DNA from 2 places in the Streptomyces sp. NPDC014727 genome. Region 2 is predicted to be linked to the other one. Evidence: predicted binding sites of a transcription regulator. Region 2 holds the regulator's gene; the other holds the start of a gene.

Region 1 (11,208 bases), on a different contig from region 2:
GACCCGCGTTCTCGGCGATCCAGCGCAGCGGCTCGACCGCGGCGCGGCGCACGACCGCGACACCGGTGGCCTCGTCGCCGGTCTTGCCGAGGTTGCCGTCGAGGACCTTGACGGCGTGGACGATGGCGGAGCCACCACCGGAGACGATGCCCTCCTCGACCGCGGCGCGGGTCGCGGAGATGGCGTCCTCCAGACGGTGCTTCTTCTCCTTCAGCTCCACCTCGGTGGCGGCACCGACACGGATCACGCACACGCCGCCGGCCAGCTTCGCGAGGCGCTCCTGGAGCTTCTCGCGGTCCCAGTCGGAGTCCGTGGCCTCGATCTCGGCCTTGATCTGGTTGACCCGGCCCTTGACGTCGCCGGGCTCGCCGCCGCCGTCCACGATCGTCGTGTCGTCCTTGGAGACGGTGACGCGGCGGGCGGTGCCCAGCACGTCCAGACCGGCCTGGTCGAGCTTGAGGCCGACCTCCTCGGCGATGACGGTCGCACCGGTGAGGGTGGCGATGTCGCCGAGCATGGCCTTGCGGCGGTCACCGAAGCCCGGGGCCTTCACCGCGACGGCGTTGAAGGTGCCACGGATCTTGTTGACGACGAGGGTCGACAGCGCCTCGCCCTCGACGTCCTCGGCGATGATCAGCAGCGGCTTGGAGCCACCGGCCTGGATGACCTTCTCCAGCAGCGGGAGCAGCTCCTGGATCGAGCCGATCTTGCCCTGGTGGATCAGGATGTACGGGTCGTCGAGGACGGCCTCCATACGCTCCTGGTCGGTCACCATGTACGGGGACAGGTAGCCCTTGTCGAAGGCCATGCCCTCGGTGAAGTCGAGGTCCAGACCGAAGGTGTTGGACTCCTCGACGGTGATGACACCGTCCTTGCCGACCTTGTCCATCGCGTCCGCGATGAGCTCGCCGACCTGCGGGTCCTGCGCGGAGAGCGCGGCGACGGCGGCGATGTCGGTCTTGTCGTCGATCGGACGGGCGGTCGCGAGGAGCTCGTCGGAGACGGCCTTGACCGCGGCGTCGATGCCCTTCTTCAGGGCGGCCGGGGAAGCACCCGCGGCGACGTTGCGCAGACCCTCGCGGACGAGCGCCTGGGCCAGCACGGTGGCGGTGGTCGTACCGTCACCCGCGACGTCGTTGGTCTTGGTCGCCACTTCCTTCACCAGCTGGGCGCCGAGGTTCTCGTACGGGTCGTCGAGCTCGACCTCGCGCGCGATGGTGACACCGTCGTTGGTGATGGTGGGAGCGCCGAACTTCTTGTCGATGACGACGTTGCGGCCCTTGGGGCCGATCGTCACCTTGACCGTGTCGGCAAGCTTGTTGACGCCGCGCTCAAGGGCGCGACGGGCGTCCTCGTCGAACTTCAGAATCTTCGCCATGGGAGCTGAGCTTTCCTCTCAAATGAACTGCGCCCCCGACCGCCCGGCTGGTTAGTTCGCAGGGGGCCAGGGGCGCAGAACAGAAGCAAACGTGGGTGAATTACTTCTCGATGATCGCGAGAACGTCGCGAGCCGAGAGGACGAGGTACTCCTCGCCGTTGTACTTCACCTCGGTGCCGCCGTACTTGCTGTAGAGCACGACGTCGCCGGTCTTGACGTCGAGCGGAAGGCGCTCGCCGTTCTCGAAGCGGCCCGGGCCCACGGCCAGGACGACGCCCTCCTGGGGCTTCTCCTTGGCGGTGTCCGGAATAACCAGGCCGGAGGCCGTGGTCTGCTCGGCGTCGAGCGGCTGGACCACAATGCGGTCCTCGAGCGGCTTGATCGCAACCTTGGTGCTGGCGGTCGACACGATCCGGTCTCCCCCTTCGGAGATCTCACGGGGTTAAGAGTCTTTGGGTGGCGACCAGGTGGATCCGTCGTCGCGGGTGCCGGACCTGCCAGTCGCGCAGTACTGCTGGCACTCTCCAGTGGTGAGTGCCAGCACCGAGACTATGACCGGGATTAGCACTCGGTCAAGCGGAGTGCCAATTCAGCCAGTCGTGGCGTGCCGAGACCCCTGCCCGCCCCCGCCGCACGCCATCCCCGTGCGGCCGCCCGCACAACAGTCCGGACACCATGAGGACAACGCGGGAACGGACCGAACCGTTCCGTACGACCGTGGGTGCATGCCCGGACCTCCGTACGGCCCCCCGGCCCCGCCCTCGCCCCGCCCTTCGGCCGCGCAGCACCACTCGCGCGCCGTCAACGGCTGCCTCGACGTACTGCTCGGTCTGCTGCTGGTGGCCCTGGAGGGGCTGATCTGCGCGGTCGCCGCCTACTCCCTGACGGTCTCGCGACTGGACCCCGGGGGCCGGGAGGCGCCCGGTCCGCCGCCCATGGACTGGACGCCGGTCCTCGTCTTCGGCGGGTTCGCCGCGGTGGCCTCCCTGTTCGCCGTGGTCCTGATCCACTCGAACTGGCCCTGGGCGGGTGGAATCCAGGTCCTGGCCGCACTGCTGCTGTGCCTGGTCACGGTGTTGACCGGGCACGAGGACTACCGCCGTTCGCACCCGGCACCGGCCCCCGCCCCCTCGTACGATCCCGGACGGTCCGGCCACCAGTGCCTCAGCGGCGGCGACAACCGCGAGTGCCTGGACTCCGGCGGCTGAGGGCAGGCGACGACGACCAGCGACCCCGGCGCCCCGTGATCGCCGTGCGGACGCGCCCGCGGGCCGGCCTCCGGCGTCGGCCGCGGCCGGGTCATCTTCTGCGCGGCCTTGCGACCCAGCCGTTCGATCGGGTCCACCGACTGTGCGCACGCGGTGGTGGCGGTCAGCAGCGCACCTGCTGTCAGCAGTCCGGCGAGCAGCCGGTGCGCCCTTGTCATACGTAGTCCTCCAGCCGGGCCACGGCGTAACCCTTGTCCGTGATGGTCTTCATGACCGCGCGGACCAGGTCGGTCATGCCGGCTCCCCACTCCTTCCGGCCCCGGAAGTGCGTGAGGATGATGTCGCCGGGGTGCAGGTCCTGGTCCTCCTCGCGCCATTCCATGTGGTCCGGGAACGCTTCCGCGTTCCAGAGCGGCACGGCCTTGATGCCGCAGGACTTCGCGATGCGGAGCGTGTCCCCGTTGTAGTTGCCGTAGGGCGGACGGAAGAGGGTGGGACGCTTGCCGAACCGCTTCTCGATGATGTCCTGCTGGTCGCAGATCTCGCGCTTCTGCCCGCTGTGGGAGAGGCCGGGCAGATAGGGGTGGGTGAGTGTGTGATTGTTGAGGGACACGCCCAGCCGCTGCGCCTCGCCGAAGTACCCGTAGTTGTCGCTCACCTCGTAGTCACTGAGGAACGCGCTGTAGGGGATGTCCAGCTCGTCCATCATCCGCAGCAGCCCGGGGTCCTTCTCGGAACCGTCGTCCATCGTCAGGAAGACGACCCGGTCCTTGGTCGGGACGGTGGTGAACACCGGCGGCAGCGAGTCGTCGCCGCCCTTGACCTCGAACCCTTCCCGGGTGGTGAGGTGCGGCTTCACCGCGGGCGGCGGGGGTGCGACCAGCGGTGGCCCGTCCAGTCCCCATTTCTTCGCGAGGGCCGCCCGTACGGCCGGGGCGAGCCTCGCGTTCTCATGGGATCCGGCGGGTGCGCGGCCCTGTTCGGCCGGTTGCCCGGGGCGCGCCTTCTGTCCGGGACCGCCCGGGTGTCCGGCGGAGGGTCGGGCCCGGTGCTCGGTGTCCGCGTCGCCCCGGCCGCCGGTCCCGGACGCGCAGCCCGAACCGACCGCGGCGAGCAGGAGTGCGGCCAGGACCACGCGGGCCGAGCGGTGCGCGCCGGAAGCCCGGCGCGCACCGGTGTCGAACGTGCCCGATTCTCGCCTTTCCATGTTTAATTCTTCCTTTTGTCGCATAAGTAATATGGCGTCGCATCCTGCCAGCCCGTGAGCGGCCCCGGGGTCCGACACCGCCGCCGGGTCCGCCGGTCAACCCGGCTGGCTCACAATGGGACGGGTGAACGCTCTCGCCCCGAACGACCCGTCCGACGCCCCCGGCCCGTCCGACGCCGACGACCCGCTCGCCGCCTTCATGGCCCTGCGCACCCCGGAGGGCGCGGCGCTGCTGGACGGGCTGCGCTCGTACGACCCCGCCCAGGAGCTCGCCACCGCCACCCGGCTGCGCCGCACCCACCCGGCCTCCCTGGTGTCGGCCGCGCTGGGGCAGGCGCGGCTGCGACAGCGGGCGGTGGCGAAATTCGGTGCCGAGGACGCGTACCGGATGTTCTTCACGCCGAACGGCGTCGAGCAGGCGACCCGTACCTCGGTGGCCACCCACCGCGCGCGGCGGTTCGTGGAGGCGGGGGTGCGGAGCGTCGCCGACCTCTGCTGCGGGATCGGCGGTGACGCGATCGCGCTCGCGCGGGCGGGCATCTCGGTCCTGGCCGTGGACCGCGATCCGCTGACCGCCGAGGTGGCCCGCGCCAACGCCGCCGCGCTCGGTCTGGACGGTCTGATCGAGGTGCGCCGCGCCGATGTCACCGGGATCGACACCTCGCCGTACGACGCGGTCTTCGTCGATCCGGCGCGGCGCGGCGGCAGGGGCAGGATCTTCGACCCCGAGGCGTACTCGCCCCCGCTCTCCTGGGCGACCGGCGCGGCGCTCGGGGCCCCGCGCGCCGCGCTGAAGATCGCCCCCGGCATCCCGCACGAGGCGATCCCGGCGCGGGCCGAGGCCGAGTGGATCTCGGACGGCGGCGATGTGAAGGAGGCGGTGCTCTGGTTCGGCGAGGGCTTCACGGCCGGTTCGTACCGCGCCACCGTACTGCCGGCCGGTGCCGCGCTGTGGTCCGCGGCCCCGCTGCCCGCCCCGCCCGTCGGACCGGTCGGCCGCTATCTGTACGAGCCGGACGGCGCCGTCATCCGCGCCCATCTGGTCGCCGACATCGTGGCGCGGTGCGACGGCCGCCTGATCGACGAGACCATCGCGTACGTCACGAGCGACGAGCCGTACGACTCCCCGTACACCACCGGGTACGAGATCACCGACCGGCTGCCGTTCAACATGAAGAAGCTGAAGGCGCTGCTGCGGGAGCGGAAGATCGGCGTCCTGACGGTGAAGAAGCGTGGCTCGGCCGTCGAGCCGGAGGAACTGCGCCGCAGGATGAAGCTCCAGGGGCCGAACGCCGCGACGGTCTTCCTGACCCGGGTGGCCGGAGCCCCGACGATGCTGATCGGCCACCCGCTGACCGGCCCCGCCTGACCGGCGGGGGTGGCCGTCAGGCCAGGTCGGTCAGGTCCTCGGCGTACACCTGGGAGAGTGGCTGAGGACCCACGTACTGCTGGCAGTTGCACTGGCCCGCCTCGAAACGGACCGGCTTCTTGGCCTCGTCCCAGGCCGTCGGCACCTCGACCCGTTCATGGCACCTGCCCCGCTTGTCGTGCTTGGCGAGATGGTGCGTGCAGCCGCAGACCGGCTCCGGCGGCTTGTGGGCCGCTTCGACGGCCAGCCGCTCCTGCCTGGCCGCCTCCAGCAGCTCCAGCTTGCGGCTGTGCCGGTTGCGCAGCGCGGTACGGACGTTGTCGACGGCCCATCCGAAGCCGCCCGTCCAGAAGATGATGAGCACCCACCAGTACCACTCCATGCGACACTCCTCCCCCTGCGTGACTCATGTGTCCGGCCAGGATAGGTCCGGGCTCGCGCCCTCGCCCACGCTTGGCAGCGGGACAAGGAGCGGCGTACGGGGCCTTCGAATCCAAGGCGCAGGCCCCGGACGCCGCGACGCCGCTGACCATCGCGGGCGAGGTCGTCAGCGGTGCGCGCCGCCCCCGGCGGAGAACAACGGCTCCGGGGCGGGCGCCCCGACCAGTACCCGCAGCACCCAACGGCGGTGGGCGAAGGCCTTGGTGACGCCGATCAGTCCGACGAGCCAGCAGGTCATCCCGAGTCCCATGAACAGGGCGGCGAGGCCGAAACCGTCCCGGACCGCCTCGTCGGTCGCCGGGACCGCGATGCAGGTGTACAGCCCGAGTACACACAGCGCGAAGGACGACAGCAGCCAGACGAGACTGACGCCCGGCATCCTCAACCGCGCGTCGCGCACCGGATCGCGGTCCAACCCGCCCCAGGCGGAGAGCAGTCGGCGGATGTCGCGGTCGTGGCGCAGCCCGATGACGACGAGGACGACCGCGGGCACCGCACAGCAGGCGCCCATTGCGGCGAGGATCACGGCGAGCACGGCGCTGAAGATGTCGTAGGTCTCCTCGAACGTGATGAGCGCCGCGCTCACCAGCGACCAGCCGACCGCGCAGAGCGCCCCCCACAGCCACAGTGTCGCCAGCCGCGCCGGTGAGACATGCCTCTTCACCAACTCCCCCAGCACCACGGCCCGGTCGGTGAGCAGCGCCTCGCGGTCGGGCCAGGAACGTATCTCCACGGGCGGTGGGGGCGGCGGCAGTTGTGCGCGGCTGAACATGGGCCAGACCCTATCGACCGCGGGAACCTGTCGACGGCACGGTGCGTCGAGGCCGCCGGGGTGCCATGCTGGGAAGGGACATACGGAGGTTCGCGATGGGGTTCTATGCCGAACGGATCGTGCCCCGGATCGCCGATGCCGCCGGCCGCTCGAAGGCGTTCGAGCCGCTGCGGCGCCGGGTCTGCGAAGGCCTGTACGGCGAGATCATCGAGATCGGGTTCGGCTCCGGGCACAACGTCCCGTTCTACCCGGAGGCCGTCACCGACGTGGCCGCGGTCGAGCCGTCCGATCTCGGCTGGAAGCTGGCCCGGGACCGCATCGACGCGGGGCACGCCCTGGTGCGGCGCGCCTGCCTGGACAGTCAGTACCTGCCGTTCGAGGACAACACCTTCGACGGCGCCCTGTCGACGTGGGCGCTGTGCACCATCCCCGACGCCGACGCGGCGCTGCGCGAGGTGCGGAGGGTCCTCAAGCCCGGTGCGACCCTGCACTTCCTGGAGCACGGGCTGGCGCCGGAGGAGGACGAGGACGTACGCCGCTGGCAGCGCCGCCTCGACCCACTGGAGCGGCGGCTCTTCGGCGGGTGCCATCTGACGCGGTCGATCCCCGAGATGCTGACGGCCGCGGGGTTCACGATCCTCGATCTCGACGTGTTCTACGCGAAGGGCGCCCCGAAGCCGATGGCGGCCGACTCGATGGGGGTCGCCGCCCCCTGACCGGCGTGGCCCGGCGCGGCGCCCGGAACTCATCGCCCGGCGCGGTCCGGGTGGGCGGCGCGGTCCAGGAGCAGCTCGCGTTCGCGCGCGTTGCGGGTCAGTCCGGCCGCCCGTACGAACTCCGCCCGTGCCTCGTCCGTACGGCCCATCCTGGCCAGCAGGTCCCCGCGGACGCTGGGCAGCAGGTGGTAGCTCCTGAGTGCCGGATCGCCGGCCAGGGCGTCGGCCAGGGCGAGGCCGGCCGCGGGGCCCTCGGCCATCGAGACCGCCACGGCCCGGTTGAGCTCGACGACCGGGGACGGCGCGATCGCGGCGAGGCGGTCGTAGAGGGCGGCGATGGTGCTCCAGTCCGTGTCCTCGTACGTCACCGCCCGTGCGTGGCAGGCGGCGATCGCCGCCTGCACGGTGTACGGGCCGAGCCCGGTGCCCTCCTCCGTCGCCGCCACGGCCCGTTCCAGGGCCGCGACGCCGCGCCGGATCAGCAGGTGGTCCCAGCGGGCCCGGTTCTGGTCGGCCAGCAGCACCGGGGCGCCGTCCGGCCCGGTCCTGGCGGCGGTGCGCGAGGCCTGGAGTTCCAGCAGCGCCGCCAGGCCGTGGACCTCCGGCTCCCGTTCCATCAGAGCCGCCAGCACCCGGGCCAGCCGCAGCGCGTCCTCGCACAGCGCCGGCCGCAGCCAGTCGTCGCCCGCGGTCGCGGCGTATCCCTCGTTGAAGATCAGGTAGATGACGTCGAGCACCGAGGCGAGGCGGGCGGCACGCTCGGGTCCGTACGGCACCTCGAAGGGGACGCCCTCCCGGCCCAGGGTCCGTTTCGCCCGGACGATGCGCTGGGCGACGGTCGGTTCGGGGGCCAGGAACGCGCGGGCGATCTCTTCGGTGGTGAGTCCGCCGAGCAGCCGCAGGGTGAGGGCGATCCGGGCCTCGGTGGACAGCACCGGATGGCAGGCGGTGAAGATCAGCCGGAGCAGATCGTCGTCGATGTCGTCCGCTTCCGCGGGCTCGGGCGGCGGCACGTCCTCCAGGGTCCGCCCCACCTCGGCGAGCTTGCGCGCGTACGTCTCCTTGCGGCGTACGAGATCGATCGCGCGGTGTCTGGCGGTGGCCATGAGCCAGGCGCCCGGCCGGTCCGGGACACCTGACTGCGGCCACTGTTCCAGCGCGGCCACCAGGGCGTCCTGCGCGAGTTCCTCGGCTATGCCCACGTCCCGCACGATGCGGGTGACACCTGCGATGATCCGCGCGGACTCGATCCTGAAGACCGCCTCGACCGCCGTCCTCGCACTTGCTGCCGTCACGGTCACTCATCAGAGCAGCGGTACGGGGACGCGGCAAGCCGGGGCGGTCAGACGCCCGGGGCCTCGTCGATCTGCCGGACCTCGGAGGTGACGGTCCAGCTCTCCGGGTGGATCTGCAGGAACCGCTTGGTCCATTCCAGGGCTTCGGCCTTGTCCTTGACCTGGAGGATGGCGTAGCCGCCGACGACCTCCTTGGTCTCGGTGAAGGGGCCGTCGGTGTAGCTGAGCCTGCCGCCGGACCAGGTGACCCTGGTGCCCTCGGAGGTCGGGGTGAGTCCGGCCGTCTCCAGCATGACCCCGGCCTTGGTGATCTCCTCGAACAGGGCGCCCATGCGCTTCTCGAAGTCGGGGCCGGGGTTCTCGGAGGGGAGGTTCTGCTCGTCGATGCGGATCAGCGACATGAAGCGGGGCATGGTGACTCCTCGGTCGGAAGGGGCGGGGTCCTTCCCCGCCTCTCACCCTTGCGTCGAACGGGAGACACCCGGATCGACAGCTCCCACGGAATTCTTCTGAGAATCTTCCGGAGCGGCCACCGGAGCGGCCACCGAGGCGGTCCGTTCCGGTGGCGAGAGCAGCACCAGGGCCACCAGCGCCGCAAGCGCGAGCAGCCCGGCACAGACCCAGAACGCCGCCGCGTACCCCGCCGCCAGATCGGCCGGCCGGCCCCCGTCGCCGGTGACCTGCGCGGCGACGGTGACCAGAACCGCGAGCCCCAGCGAGCCGCCCACCTGGCGGGAGCGGGTGGCAACGCGCAGCTCGACGGCAGCGAAGGCGGCCAGCAGGAGCACGGCGGCACCGAGCGTGCCGAGCGTCGAGGCCGACCCCCATGAGTGGGTCGAGGTGCGCACGAGCCCGAGGACCAGCAGTGTCGTACCGGCGGTGACCAGCAGCGCTCCGGCCATGTCGAGCCGGGTCCGGGCTCTCACGGGGCGCGGTATCGCCCACGCCCCAGGGCCTCCCCCGCCTCGGCCGAAAGGTCCCTCCGCCGAAGGGCTCGCCCCGCCCCGGGCTCCCCCGTCCGGGAGCCTCTACGAGCCCAAGGACTCGAAGCGCCAGCGGTGCACCGGACGGGTGATCAACTCGGCGGCCGGTTCGGGGAGTTCGGGCAGCTCGTCGCCGTAGGCCGCCGCCCACCAGGTGATGACCAGGACCCGGTCCTGCGGGGCGCGCAACAGCTCGCGCCGCAGCGGCTCGCGGGCCAGCTCGGCCGCGCGGGCGCGCGCCCATTCCAGGAGTTCGGGGCCTCTGCCGTCGACGGCGCGGGCCTCCCACATCAGCGCGACGGTCGTACCGCCCGTGCCACTCATGAGTACAGGTTGTCCTTGCTGATCTCGTGCACGTGGTCGTGGTCGTGCGCGTGGACACCGGGGACGTGGGTGTCGGTCACCGGCAGCGACGAGTCCGCGGACAGCTCCAGGTCCGAGGCCGGCCTGCCCCGGGCCACCATCTCCGCGCCCAGCGCCGCGACCATCGCCCCGTTGTCCGTGCACAGCCCCGGCCGCGGCACCCGCAGCCGGATGCCCGCCCGCTCGCACCGCTCCTCGGCCAGCGCCCGCAGCCGCGAGTTGGCCGCGACGCCGCCGCCGATCATCAGGTGGTCGACGCCCTCGTCCTTGCAGGCCCGGACGGCCTTTCGGGTGAGCACGTCCACGACGGCCTCCTGGAAGGACGCCGCCACGTCCCTCACCGGCACCTCCTCGCCCGCCGCCCGCTTGGCCTCGATCCAACGGGCCACCGAGGTCTTCAGACCGGAGAAGGAGAAGTCGTACGCGGGATCGCGCGAGCCGCTCAGACCGCGCGGGAACGCGATCGCCTTCGGATCGCCCTCCCTCGCCAGCCGGTCGATGACCGGACCGCCGGGGAAGCCGAGATCCAGCACCCGGGCGATCTTGTCGAAGGCCTCACCCGCCGCGTCGTCGATGGTCGCGCCCAGCGGCCGTACGTCATGGGTGATGTCGGGCGCGAGGAGCAGCGAGGAGTGGCCGCCGCTGACCAGCAGCGCCATGGTCGGCTCGGGCAGCGGACCGTGTTCCAACTGGTCGACGCAGATGTGCGAGGCGAGGTGGTTCACCCCGTAGAGCGGCTTGTTCAGCGCGTACGCGTACGCCTTGGCGGCCGAGACGCCGACGAGCAGCGCGCCCGCGAGCCCAGGACCCGCGGTGACGGAGATGCCGTCGAGGTCGCGGGCGCTGATCCCGGCCTCCTTCAGGGCGCGCTCGATGGTGGGGACCATCGCCTCCAGGTGCGCCCGGGAGGCGATCTCCGGGACGACACCGCCGAAGCGGGCGTGTGTGTCGACGCTGGACGCCACGGCGTCCGCCAGCAGCGTCGTACCGCGGACGATGCCGACGCCGGTCTCGTCGCAGGAGGTCTCGATGCCGAGTACGAGCGGTTCGTCAGCCATCAGTCAGTCTCTGTCTCTTGTACGGGCTCTTGCACCGTCAGGCGCATGACGAGTGCGTCGATGTTGCCCGGCTGGTAGTAGCCGCGGCGGAAGCCGATCGGTTCGAAGCCGAAGCGTTCGTACAGCTTCTGCGCCCGGGTGTTGTCGACGCGGACTTCGAGGAGCACCTCGGCGCACTCGAAGGCCGTGGCGTGCTTCAGCAGATCGCTGAGGAGTTCGGAGCCGAGGCCGCCGCCCCAGTGGTCACGGGTGACACCGATGGTCTGTACGTCGGCGAGGTCACCGGCCGCGGCGAGCCCGGCGTAGCCGACGATCCGGCCGGTCACGGGATCCTCGGCGACGACGTAGCGGCGGGTGGCCCGCGCGCCGCGGGAGTGCGCCAGCTCGGACCAGAACATGCCGGCCGACCAGGCGTCGT
Region 2 (11,208 bases):
CACAACTTGCCCGCGGTGCCGCCCCGGTAGCGCTTCCAGGTGGCGGCCTCGCGCCCCATCGTGGCCGAGAGCAGCAGGATCCGTCCGCCGGGCCCGTACGCGAGGGAGCCGACCGGCCCGTACGGCAGGGTCCGCGCGGGACCGCCGTCGACCGGGACGGCCCTGGCCCAGCTGCGCCGCATCGACGCCTGCCCCTGGGCGCTGATGACCAGCACGTCGCCCTCGGGCGTCCAGCCGCGGACGGAGGTCCGGGCGTCGCCCCAGTACGTGAGCCGCTCGGAGGGGCCGCCGTCGACCGGCGCGATGTGCACCTCCGGGGCCCCGTCCCGGGTGGACGTCCAGGCGACCCGGGTTCCGTCGGGAGATATCCGCGGGTTGGTGACCGGTCGGTTGTCGGCGCTGACGCGCCAGGCCCGGCCGCCGTCCAGCGGCGCCAGCCAGACATCGTCCTCGGCGGTGAAGGCGATCAAATCGCCCTGGACATGGGGGTATCGGAGGTAGGCAGGCTGCGTCACACCGATCAGCCTAGGCCGCGGGCGTGCTCCGCGGAACCGAGTTGGCCGGAGTCCGCCGGGTGGCCGCACAGCGGGCGCGATCACTTGCGCAGGGGCGTCTCGGTCACCGTGACCGTCACGGTGACCGTCGGCCGGGCGCCGCCGTTGCCGCCGCCGAGGGGCGGGTTCACGGCAACGGGCGACGGGACCGCGGTGCAGTTGCCGAGCACATCTGCCCGGAAGACGACCCTTCCGGCGGCCTTCCCGGTCAGGTCCCCACGCACACACCGCCCGTCGAGCGCCTCGGTCACCTGGCCGGCGATCGTGATGGCCTTGCCCTTGCCGGTCCTCCCGGTGCAGTCGACGTTTGCGCTCCGGCGCGCGGAGGCGGACGGCGACGCGCCCCCGATCCGGTCCCCCACGACGTCGGCCGTGCAGCTCAGCCACTGGACATCGACCCCGTTGCGCTCCAGGGCGCTGGTGCCGGTCCGGTCGGTGGTCACGGCGATGGATGCGGAGTTCAGCCCGCCCGCGGGTTCACAGGCCACGACACCTGCGACCGCCGCGCCCGCGAGTGCGGACGCGGCCAGAAAGCGACGGATACTTCCCTGACCCCATGCCCTTGATGTCCCCATACGGGCAGCTTCCCACCGTTCCCCCGCGGGGCGGTAGACGGCTTGCGGCCACACCGGGGGTGGCTCCGGCGCACGAAAGGGGGCTCGGACGGGGCGGTCTCACGACCGGCGGCGTCTCACGACCAGCGGCCGGTGCGCCCCAGCAGCAGTGCCGTTGCCGCCGTGCCGGCCGTCGAGGTGCGCAGGACGCTCGTCCCGAGCCGGCAGATCCGGGCGCCCGCCGCGGCGAAGGCCTCCAGTTCATCCGGTGAGACCCCGCCCTCGGGGCCGACGACCAGCACGATCTCGCCCTGGGTGGGGAGTTGGGCGGTGGCCAGCGGCTCGCTGTCGTACCCCCGCTCCTCGTGCAGGACGGCGGCGAAGTCCGCCGTGGCCACGAGCGCGGCAGCCTGTCTGGTCGTCAGTGCGTCCGCGACCTCGGGAAAGCGGACCCGGCGCGACTGCTTGCCCGCCTCCCGGGCGGTGTTGCGCCATTTCGCCAGGGACTTGAGGCCGCGGTCGCCCTTCCACTGCGTGATGCAGCGCGATGCCTGCCAGGGCACGATCGCGTCGACGCCGGTCTCCGTCATCGTCTCGACGGCGACCTCGCCGCGGTCGCCCTTGGGCAGGGCCTGGACGACGGTGATACGGGGTGCGGGCCGGGGCTCCTCGTGGACGGCCACCAGGTCGGTGACCACGAGCCGGTCCTTTCCCTCGGCGGCCCTGACGACGCCCTCCGTCCAACGGCCGTGGCCGTCCGTCAGCACGATGTCCTCGCCCGCGCGCAGCCGCTTCACCGACACGGCGTGGCGGCCCTCGGCCCCTTCCAGGACGAACTCGGGCCCGTCGGGAACCTGTTCGACGACGAAGACCGGTGCGGTCACTGCGTACTCCCTGTGCTCACTGCCGTCCGTGCGGCGTCCAGTTCTTCGGCGAGCAGGCCGACCAGCCGGCCGGCGGGCAGCTCGCGTGCCATCCGATGCCCCTGCCCCGCCCACAGCGCCATGCCCTGGGCGTCCCCGGCCCTGGCCGCCGCCTTGCGCAGCCCGGCGGTCAGATAGTGGACCTGCGGGTAGGCGGCCGGGGCGTACGGACCGTGCTCACGCATGAAACGGTTGACCAGGCCCCGGGCCGGGCGGCCGGAGAAAGCCCGGGTCAGGGCGGTCCGTACGAACAGCGGGTTGGTCAGTGCCTGCTTGTGCAGCAGATGCGCCCCGGACTCGGGGCAGACGAGGAAGGCCGTGCCGAGCTGCGCCGCCTCCGCGCCCGCGGCGAGCACCGCGGCGATCTGGGATCCGCGCATCAGCCCGCCCGTGGCGATGATCGGCACCTGTACCGTCTCGCGGACCTGGGCCACCAGGGAGAGCAGTCCTGTCCCGGTGCCGTCGGTCTGCGGGTCGTCCCGGTGGGTGGACTGGTGGCCGCCCGCCTCTGTGCCCTGGACGCAGACCGCGTCGGCGCCCGCCCACTGGGCGGTCTGGGCCTCCTCGGGCGTGGTGACCGTCACCACCGTGTACGTGCCGGCTCCGGCGAACGCGTCGAGGGTGTCGCGGGTCGGGCAGCCGAAGGTGAAGGAGACGGCCGGGACCGGGTCCTCCAGAAGGATGGCGAGCTTGGCCTCGTAGCCGTCGTCGCCGCCGCTGGAGTCCGGGTCGCCGAGCGGGGTCTCGTACCAGGCGGCCTCACCGGCGAGCTGGTGCCGGTACACCTCGACGGCGCTCGGGTCGGCGAGCCCCGGCTGCGGCATGAAGAGATTGACGCCGAAGGGCTGACCGGTCAGCCCGCGCAGCTGTTTGATCTCGTTGTACATGCCGTCCGCGGTCTTGTACCCGGCGGCGAGGAAACCCAGCCCGCCCGCTTCGGCGACGGCGGCGACGAGCTGCGGACAGGACGCGCCACCCGCCATCGGGGCCTGCACGATCGGATACCGGCAGAGATCGGTCAACACGGATGACATGACCGCATCGTGTCACGTCCCGCACGCCTCGGCGTGCGCGGCCTGCGGTCCACTTTGCCCTTAAACGCCGGACGGGCTCGGCGAGCGAGCCCGTCCGGCGGTCAGGAACGGTGTGCGGGAACCGTCAGCGGCCGTTGAAGGCGTCCTTCAGCCGGGAGAAGAGCCCCTGCTGTCCGGGCTGGAACTGGCCGGTGGGCCGCTCCTCGCCACGCAGCTTCGCCAGGTCCCGCAGCAGTCGCTCCTGCTCCGGGTCCAGCTTCGTCGGGGTCATCACCTCGACGTGCACGATCAGATCGCCGCGCCCGCCGCCCCGCAGATGCGTGATGCCGCGCCCGTGCAACGGGACGGACTGTCCGGACTGGGTGCCGGGCCTGATGTCGACCTCCTCCAGTCCGTCGAGCGTCTCCAGCGGCACCTTGGTGCCGAGCGCGCCCGCCGTCATGGGGATGGTGACCGTGCAGTGCAGATCGTCGCCGCGGCGCTGGAACACCGGGTGCGGCAGCTCGTGGATCTCCACGTAGAGATCGCCGGCCGGACCGCCGCCGGGGCCGACCTCGCCCTCGCCCGCGAGCTGGATGCGCGTGCCGTTGTCGACACCGGCGGGGATCTTCACGGTGAGCGTGCGCCGCGAGCGGATGCGGCCGTCGCCGGCGCACTCCGGGCAGGGGGTCGGCACGACCGTGCCGAAGCCCTGGCACTGCGGGCAGGGCCGCGAGGTCATGACCTGGCCCAGGAAGGACCGGGTGACCTGGGAGACCTCACCGCGGCCTCGGCACATGTCACAGGTCTGGGCGGAGGTGCCGGGCGCGGCGCCCTCGCCGTTGCAGGTCGCGCAGACGACGGCCGTGTCGACCTGGATGTCCTTGGTGGTGCCGAACGCGGCCTCCGCCAGATCGATCTCCAGCCGGATCATCGCGTCCTGGCCGCGCCGGGTGCGCGAACGGGGCCCGCGCTGCGACGACGCACCGAAGAACGCGTCCATGATGTCGGAGAAGTTGCCGAAGCCGCCCTGCCCGAATCCGCCCGCGCCACCGCCGCCGGAGGCGGACAGCGGGTCGCCACCGAGGTCGTAGACCTGCTTCTTCTGCGGGTCCGACAGCACCTCGTAGGCGGCGTTGATCTCCTTGAACCGCTCCTGGGTCTTCGGATCGGGGTTCACATCCGGATGCAGCTCACGGGCGAGCCGCCGGAATGCCTTCTTGATCTCGTCCTGAGATGCGTCGCGGCGCACGCCGAGTACGGCGTAGTAGTCCGTGGCCACTTACGACTCCGCCAGGATCTGTCCGACGTAACGTGCCACTGCGCGTACCGCTCCCATCGTTCCGGGGTAGTCCATGCGGGTCGGTCCGACCACGCCGAGTTTGGCGACTGCCTCGTCGCCCGAACCGTAGCCGACCGCGACGACGGACGTGGAGTTGAGCCCCTCGTGGGCGTTCTCGTGCCCGATCCGTACGGTCATGCCCGAGTCCTTGGCCTCGCCGAGCAGCTTCAGCAGCACGACCTGCTCCTCCAATGCCTCCAGCACCGGCCGGATCATCACGGGGAAGTCGTGCCCGAACCGGGTGAGGTTGGAGGTGCCGCCGATCATCAGCCGCTCCTCCGTCTCCTCGACGAGGGTTTCGAGCAGGGTGGAGAGCACGGTGGACACGGTTCCCCGGTCCTCGCTCTCGAAGGATTCCGGCAGGTCCTGCACCAGCTGCGGGACGTCCGTGAAACGGCGCCCGACGACCCGGCTGTTGAGCCGGGCCCGCAGATCGGCGAGAGAGGTCTCACCGAACGGAGCGGGGCAGTCGATCATGCGCTGTTCGACCCGGCCGGTGTCCGTGATCAGCACGAGCATCAGCCGGGCGGACGCCAGCGAGAGCAGTTCCACATGCCGCACCGTGGACCGGGTCAGCGAGGGGTACTGCACGATGGCGACCTGCCGGGTCAGCTGCGCGAGCAGCCGAACGGTGCGGCCCACGACGTCGTCGAGGTCGACCGCGCCGTCGAGGAAGTTGTGAATGGCGCGACGTTCCGGCGACGAGAGGGGCTTGACGCCCGCGAGCTTGTCGACGAAGAGCCGGTAGCCCTTGTCCGTCGGGATGCGTCCCGCGCTGGTGTGGGGCTGGGCGATGAAGCCCTCGTCCTCCAGCACCGCCATGTCGTTGCGGACGGTGGCCGGGGAGACCCCCAGCTTGTGCCGTTCGGTGAGCGCCTTGGAGCCAACAGGCTCCTCGGTGCCGACATAGTCCTGGACGATGGCGCGCAGCACTTCGAGTCTGCGTTCGCTGAGCATCGCGCACACCTCCAGCTGTGTTTCCTCGGTGGTTCTCGGGCCGTTCCTGATACTTTCCCAGGAATCCTCCTGGCACTCTGTCGATGTGAGTGCCAGCAACCCCCCGGCCAGTGTACGGCGGACGAGTGGGGGCCTAGCAAGGGCGACCGGCCACCCTGCCGCGAGACCGTGCAGGTCTTTTGCGGATAGCGTCGCGGTATGAACGCCTCTTGGGAAGAGTTCGGCTGGGAGCGACTCGGTCACGGAGTGGGCCGGCGGCGGCTTCCCGGGTGGGATGCGACGGTCGCGCTGGTGGCCGGAACGGACGGCGCGCTGCTCTACGACACCGGATCGACGCTCCGCGAGGGGGCGCAGGTGCGGGCCCAGGCACAGGCCCTGCTCGGCCGGAGGGTGACGCATATCGCACTCAGCCACCCTCATTTCGACCATGTGCTGGGTACCGCGGCCTTCTCCGGCGCCCAGGTGTACGGAGCGGTCGGCATGGCCGGGCTCCTGAAGCGCGGGGCGGACGAGCTGTGCGCCGACGCGGTGCGCCACGGGGTGCCCGAGCACGACGCGGTGGAGGCCGCCGGTGTGCTGATGGCGCCGCACCACGAGGTGTGCGACGAATGGACCCTCGATCTGGGCGGCGGCCGTCAGGTGCTGCTGGCGAACGTGGGCCCCGCCCACAGCGGTCACGATCTGGTGGCGCTCGTCCCCGGCTCCCCGACGGTGGTGCTCTGCGGCGACCTGGTCGAGGAGTCCGGCGAACCGCAGGCGGGCCGGGACGCGGTGCCGTCCCGCTGGCCGGCCGCGCTGGACCGGCTGCTGGCGCTCGGCGGCGAGGACGCGGTGTACGTCCCGGGGCACGGGGCGGTGGTGGACGCGGCGTTCGTCAGGGCCCAGCGCGACCGGCTGGCCGCGCTCTTCGGCGTGTCGTGAGATGTTGTCGTCCTATCGTCATCCGATGCGCAGCTATCAGCCGGACCTGACCCCGCCGTGGAAGAGGTCCGCCCCCGTTCCCGAGGTCCCCGCCGAGCCCGATCTGGTCGTGGAGGAGGTCTCCACCGGATTCTGCGGTGCGGTGATCCGCTGTGAGAAGACGGCCCAGGGTCCGACCGTGACCCTGGAGGACCGTTTCGGCAAGCACCGGGTGTTCCCGATGGAGCCGCGCGGCTTCCTGCTGGAGGGCCGGGTGGTCACGCTGGTGCGCCCGTCGGCCGCCGGTCCCGGGCGCCCCACACGTACGGCCTCGGGGTCGGTCGCGGTCCCCGGCGCGCGCGCCCGGGTGGCGCGGGCGGGCCGGATCTATGTGGAGGGCCGCCACGACGCGGAGCTGGTCGAGCGGGTCTGGGGCGACGACCTGCGGATCGAGGGCGTGGTCGTCGAGTACCTGGAGGGCATCGACGACCTCCCCGCCCTCGTGCGCGAGTTCTCCCCCGGCCCGGACGCCAGGCTCGGCGTCCTGGTCGACCACCTGGTCCCCGGCTCCAAGGAGTCCCGGATCGCGGACCGGGTCTCGGACGCGGACGTACTGGTGGTCGGCCACCCCTACATCGACGTGTGGGAGGCGGTGAAGCCGTCGTCCGTGGGCATTCCGGCATGGCCGGTGGTGCCGCGCGGCCAGGACTGGAAGACGGGCGTGTGCCGCTCGCTGGGCTGGCCGGAGAACACGGGGGCGGCCTGGCAGCGGATCCTTTCCACGGTGCGCTCGTACCGGGACCTGGAGCCGGCGCTGCTGGGCTCGGTGGAGCATCTGATCGACTTCGTGACGGCGCCGCCCGAGTAGCTTCTCCGGGGGCCGGGGGCCGGGGGCCGGGGGCCGGGGGGCGGAGCCCGGCCCCGTTCCCGCCCCTCAGTCCACCAGGTCCCGCACCACCGCGTCCGCCAGCAACCGCCCGCGCAGGGTGAGCACCGCCCGCCCCGCCCCGTACGGCCCGCGTTCCAGCAGCCCGTCGTCCACCGCCCGCCTCGCCGCGGCCAGCCCCGCCGGTGCCAGCAGCGACAGCGGGCAGCCGTCCACGAGCCGCAGCTCCAACAGGATGCGCTCGACCCGGCGGTCCTCCGCGGAGAGGATCTCGCGCCCGGCGCCGGGCGACCGCCCCTCGGCCAGGGCCTGCGCGTACGCCCCCGGATGCTTGACGTTCCACCAGCGCACCCCGCCGACATGGCTGTGCGCCCCGGGACCGGCGCCCCACCAGTCGGCGCCGCGCCAGTACAGCTCGTTGTGCAGGCAGCGGCCCTCGGGCGTACGGGCCCAGTTCGACACCTCGTACCAGGAGAAGCCCGCCGCGGCCATGGCCTCGTCCGCGATCAGGTACCGGTCCGCGTGGGCGTCGTCATCGGTCATCGGGATCTCGCCGCGCCGGATCCGGCGGGCCAGCTGCGTACCCTCCTCGACGATCAGCGCGTACGCCGACACATGGTCCGGCCCCGCTCCGATCGCCGCGTCCAGCGAGGCCCGCCAGTCGTCGTCGGACTCCCCGGGCGTGCCGTAGATCAGGTCGAGGTTGATGTGCTCGAAGCCCGCCTCCCGCGCCTCGGCGACACACGCCTCGGGCCGTCCCGGCGTGTGCGTACGGTCCAGGATCTTCAGCACATGCTGCCGCGCGCTCTGCATCCCGAACGAGATCCGGTTGAAGCCGCCCTCCCGCAGCTCGGACAGATACGCCGGACCGACGGACTCCGGATTGGCCTCGGTGGTGATCTCGGCATCGTCCGCCAGCCCGAACTCCTCGCGGATCGCTCCCAGCATCCGCACCAGGTCCGCGGCGGCCAGCAGGGTCGGCGTACCGCCGCCGACGAAGACCGTACGGACGGGACGCGGATCGTCGCCCAGGACCTTGCGGGCCTGGCGGACCTCGCCGATCAGATGGGCCGCGTAATTGTCGCGCGAAGCCAGGGCGCCGCCGGAGCCGCGCAGCTCGGTGGCGGTGTAGGTGTTGAAGTCGCAGTAGCCGCAGCGGGTCGCGCAGTAGGGCACATGCAGGTAGAAGCCGAGCGGCCGGTCTGCGGCGCCTTCCAGGGCATGGCGGGGCAGCGCCCCGTCGTCGGGTACGGGTTCACCATCGGGCAGTACGGAAGGCATACCGCCCATTGTCGCTCGCCGCCCGGGAACCTCCGAGCCACGCCCGTGATCACGGAACGACGGCGCCCACGGACCGCACGGCTCTCTCGGCGACCGCACTGTCCCGTCCCGCCCGTCCTTTCGTCCTTCCCCTGCTCTCCCCTCGTTCCCTCGTCCCCTCGTTCTCGTCCTCACCCCGCCTGGAGCACCAGCAGGGCCAGATCGTCATCGGGCGGCCGCTCGGCGAATTCGTGCACGGCCCGCTTGATCCGGTCCGCGATCCCGTCCGCCGACAGCCCGGCACAGTCGGCGAGTGCGAGGGCCAGGCCGTCCCCGTCGTCGAACATGAGCGGCCCGCAGCGCCGTTCCGTCACGCCGTCCGTGACGCACAGCAGGCTGTCGCCGGGTGCCAGGTCGAAGCTCTGGCTCTCGTACGCGACATCGTCGAAGATCCCGAGCAGCATCTGCGGCTCGGCGGCCGGGCGTACCTCGCCGTCGGGCCGCAGCAGCAGCGGCAGCGGGTGGCCCGCGCTGGCGAGGGTGCAATGCACGCCGCCGTCGGGCAGCGGCACGAGTTCCCCGTACAGCAGGGAGAGGAAGCGGGACTGTCCGGTGTCCGCCGTCTGCTGGCCGCCCGCCGCGGCCACCATGAGCGCGGCCGCCTCGGCGGCCTCCATCGCATCGTCGAGGAGCAGCCGGTTGAGCCGGTCGAGCACCTCGCCGACGCCGAACCCCTCGCGGGCCAGCAGCCGGAGCCAGGGCCGGGCGAGGCCGGTGACGACGGCGGCTTCCGGGCCGCTGCCCTGGACGTCGCCGAGGACGAAGCACCAGCGGTCGCCGGGGCACGGGAAGATGTCGTAGAAGTCGCCGCCGACGACCCCGTCGTCGCTGGGTTCGTAGACCAGGGAGCTGGTGACGCCCGGTATGTCGGCGACCTTGCCGGGCAGCAGCGCCCGTTGCAGGATGCGGCTGATGGTGGCCTGCCGGGTGTAGGCGCGGGCGGCGCCCACGGCGAGGCCGACGCGGCGTACGAAGTCCTCGATCAGGGCGGTCACTTCGTCGGGGACACGTGCCAGCCCCTCCCGGCCCAGGAGCACGGCGCCGAGTGTCCGGCCGCCCGAGGTGATCCGGTAGGCGAGGGCGGACCCGGCGGCATGTCCGTCGGATTGACCGCCGTCCTCCTCGCCACCCGGCCAGGGCATGGAGACGGGTCCGGTGCCCACCCGTTCGGGCAGCCGGATCGGGTCCTGTTCCAGCGCCGTGCGCAGCGGCCCGGTCTCGGCCTCGTCCCGGTGCCAGACACTGGCGAGCCGGGGGACGGCCGAGGGACCGCCGTTCTCGGGCTCCAGCCAGACCGCGCACCAGTCGGCGAGTCTGGGCACGAGTAACTGTCCGGCCAGCGCCGCCACGATGTCCTCGTCGAGCTGGCCGGCGAGCAGGTCCGAGGCCTCGGCCAGGAACGACAGCGCGCCGCGGCCGGCCCAGTCCGCGTCGTCGCGCAGCGCCCGCCGGGCGGTGGGGGCGAGCAGCTCGGCGGCGCGCAGCCCCTGCTGGAAGCCCGGGTCGGTGGACGATCCGGGGAACGGGTTCCAGTCGTCGACGGGGAGGCGCGCCCAGACGGTCTTGAGGCCGGTGCGGTAGGTGATGCCCCAGCGCTCGGCGAGGGTGCCGACGAGCTGGAGCCCGCGACCGTATTCGGCGGGCCCGTCAACGACGGTGAGGACCCCGTCCTGCGTCACGCCCGTCGTGCCGCCGTCGTCCTCCTTGCGTTCGCTGCGCACGGCACGGGCCGGGTGGTGGTCGGAGACCTCCAGTACCAGGGCCGCCGCCTCGTCCTCGGTGGTCTCCTCCAGCCGGCAGAGCAGCTCGACGTTGGTCCCGGCGTGCACGACCGCATTGGTGACGAGTTCGCTGACGACGACCTCCGCGTCATCGGCCAGGCGCTCGCTGAAACCCACGGCCGCCGGCAGTCCGAGTCCGGTCCACTCGGTGAGAGCGGCCCGCACGAAGCGGCGGCCGGCGGAGGGTGCGAGGAGGTTTCCGGGCAGGGACGTGCGGGCGACCGGTCGTGCGTCCGCATGGTCGGCGGTGGTACCGGGACGCTGAACTATGTCCCGCTGCAAGGGAATGGGCCCCACGGTGCGGCTCCTGACCTGTTCTCGCTCTGTCTGTTCTCGTTCTGTCTGTTTCTCGCTGGGCGCCGCTGACGACACCGACAGAGTGACAGATGGACCATGCCCACAAGCGACGAGTTGCCGAAGTGAGCAGAGAAAGTGAGCGAGGAGGAACCGAGGCAGCCGCACCGTGCGACCGGTCCGCGAGGACCCGTGCACCTAGGCCTCGCGGGACCCCACGTACATGTCGTCGATGAGGTCCTTGTACTCACGCTCCACGACCGGCCGCTTCAGCTTCAGACTGGGCGTCAGTTCGCCGTGCTCGATGTCGAGATCGCGGGGCAGCAGCCGGAACTTCTTGATGGTCTGCCAGCGCTGCAGCCCCTCGTTGAGCCGCCTCACGTAGCCCCCGATCAGCTCGACGACCTGTGCGGAGGCCACCACTTCGGCGTACGGTTTCCCGCCCAGGCCGTTCTCGGCGGCCCAGCCGAGGATGGTCGGCTCGTCGAGCGCGATCAGGGCGGTGCAGAAGTTGCGGTCCGCGCCGTGCACCAGGATGTTGGAGACGAACGGGCAGACCGCCTTGAACTGCCCCTCGACCTCCGCCGGGGCGATGTACTTGCCGCCGGACGTCTTGATCAGGTCCTTCTTGCGGTCGGTGATCCGGAGATAGCCGTCCACGGACAGCTCTCCGATGTCGCCGGT

Evidence for each region. The regulator HrcA, encoded in region 2, represses chaperone genes, less so after heat shock. The targets are predictions, from matches to a motif close to TTNGCACTCNGNNNNNCNGAGTGCNAA.
Region 1: a site for HrcA is predicted at 1,940-1,966, ahead of groES (co-chaperone GroES). Genes of this name have one in related genera too.

What each region holds. Positions count from the first base shown of each region.
Region 1 is NZ_JBIBYR010000002.1:41,607-52,814, reverse strand. Features, by position in the region: gene groL (chaperonin GroEL) at 1-1,378, opposite strand, end outside; gene groES (co-chaperone GroES) at 1,479-1,787, opposite strand; gene ACF1B9_RS03910 (DUF6234 family protein) at 2,104-2,586, shown strand; gene ACF1B9_RS03905 (polysaccharide deacetylase family protein) at 2,801-3,793, opposite strand; gene ACF1B9_RS03900 (methyltransferase domain-containing protein) at 3,909-5,162, shown strand; gene ACF1B9_RS03895 (hypothetical protein) at 5,179-5,544, opposite strand; gene ACF1B9_RS03890 (hypothetical protein) at 5,710-6,375, opposite strand; gene ACF1B9_RS03885 (class I SAM-dependent methyltransferase) at 6,471-7,091, shown strand; gene ACF1B9_RS03880 (RNA polymerase sigma factor) at 7,121-8,392, opposite strand; gene ACF1B9_RS03875 (YciI family protein) at 8,434-8,799, opposite strand; gene ACF1B9_RS03870 (hypothetical protein) at 8,842-9,312, opposite strand; gene ACF1B9_RS03865 (hypothetical protein) at 9,415-9,693, opposite strand; gene tsaD (tRNA (adenosine(37)-N6)-threonylcarbamoyltransferase complex transferase subunit TsaD) at 9,690-10,790, opposite strand; gene rimI (ribosomal protein S18-alanine N-acetyltransferase) at 10,790-11,208, opposite strand, start outside.
Region 2 is NZ_JBIBYR010000005.1:342,148-353,355, reverse strand. Features, by position in the region: gene ACF1B9_RS11780 (S41 family peptidase) at 1-515, opposite strand, end outside; gene ACF1B9_RS11775 (hypothetical protein) at 596-1,129, opposite strand; gene ACF1B9_RS11770 (16S rRNA (uracil(1498)-N(3))-methyltransferase) at 1,246-1,992, opposite strand; gene ACF1B9_RS11765 (nitronate monooxygenase) at 1,989-3,065, opposite strand; gene dnaJ (molecular chaperone DnaJ) at 3,190-4,326, opposite strand; gene hrcA (heat-inducible transcriptional repressor HrcA) at 4,327-5,343, opposite strand; gene ACF1B9_RS11750 (MBL fold metallo-hydrolase) at 5,542-6,264, shown strand; gene ACF1B9_RS11745 (DUF3097 domain-containing protein) at 6,290-7,111, shown strand; gene hemW (radical SAM family heme chaperone HemW) at 7,178-8,410, opposite strand; gene ACF1B9_RS11735 (SpoIIE family protein phosphatase) at 8,581-10,512, opposite strand; gene ACF1B9_RS11730 (AMP-dependent synthetase/ligase) at 10,723-11,208, opposite strand, start outside.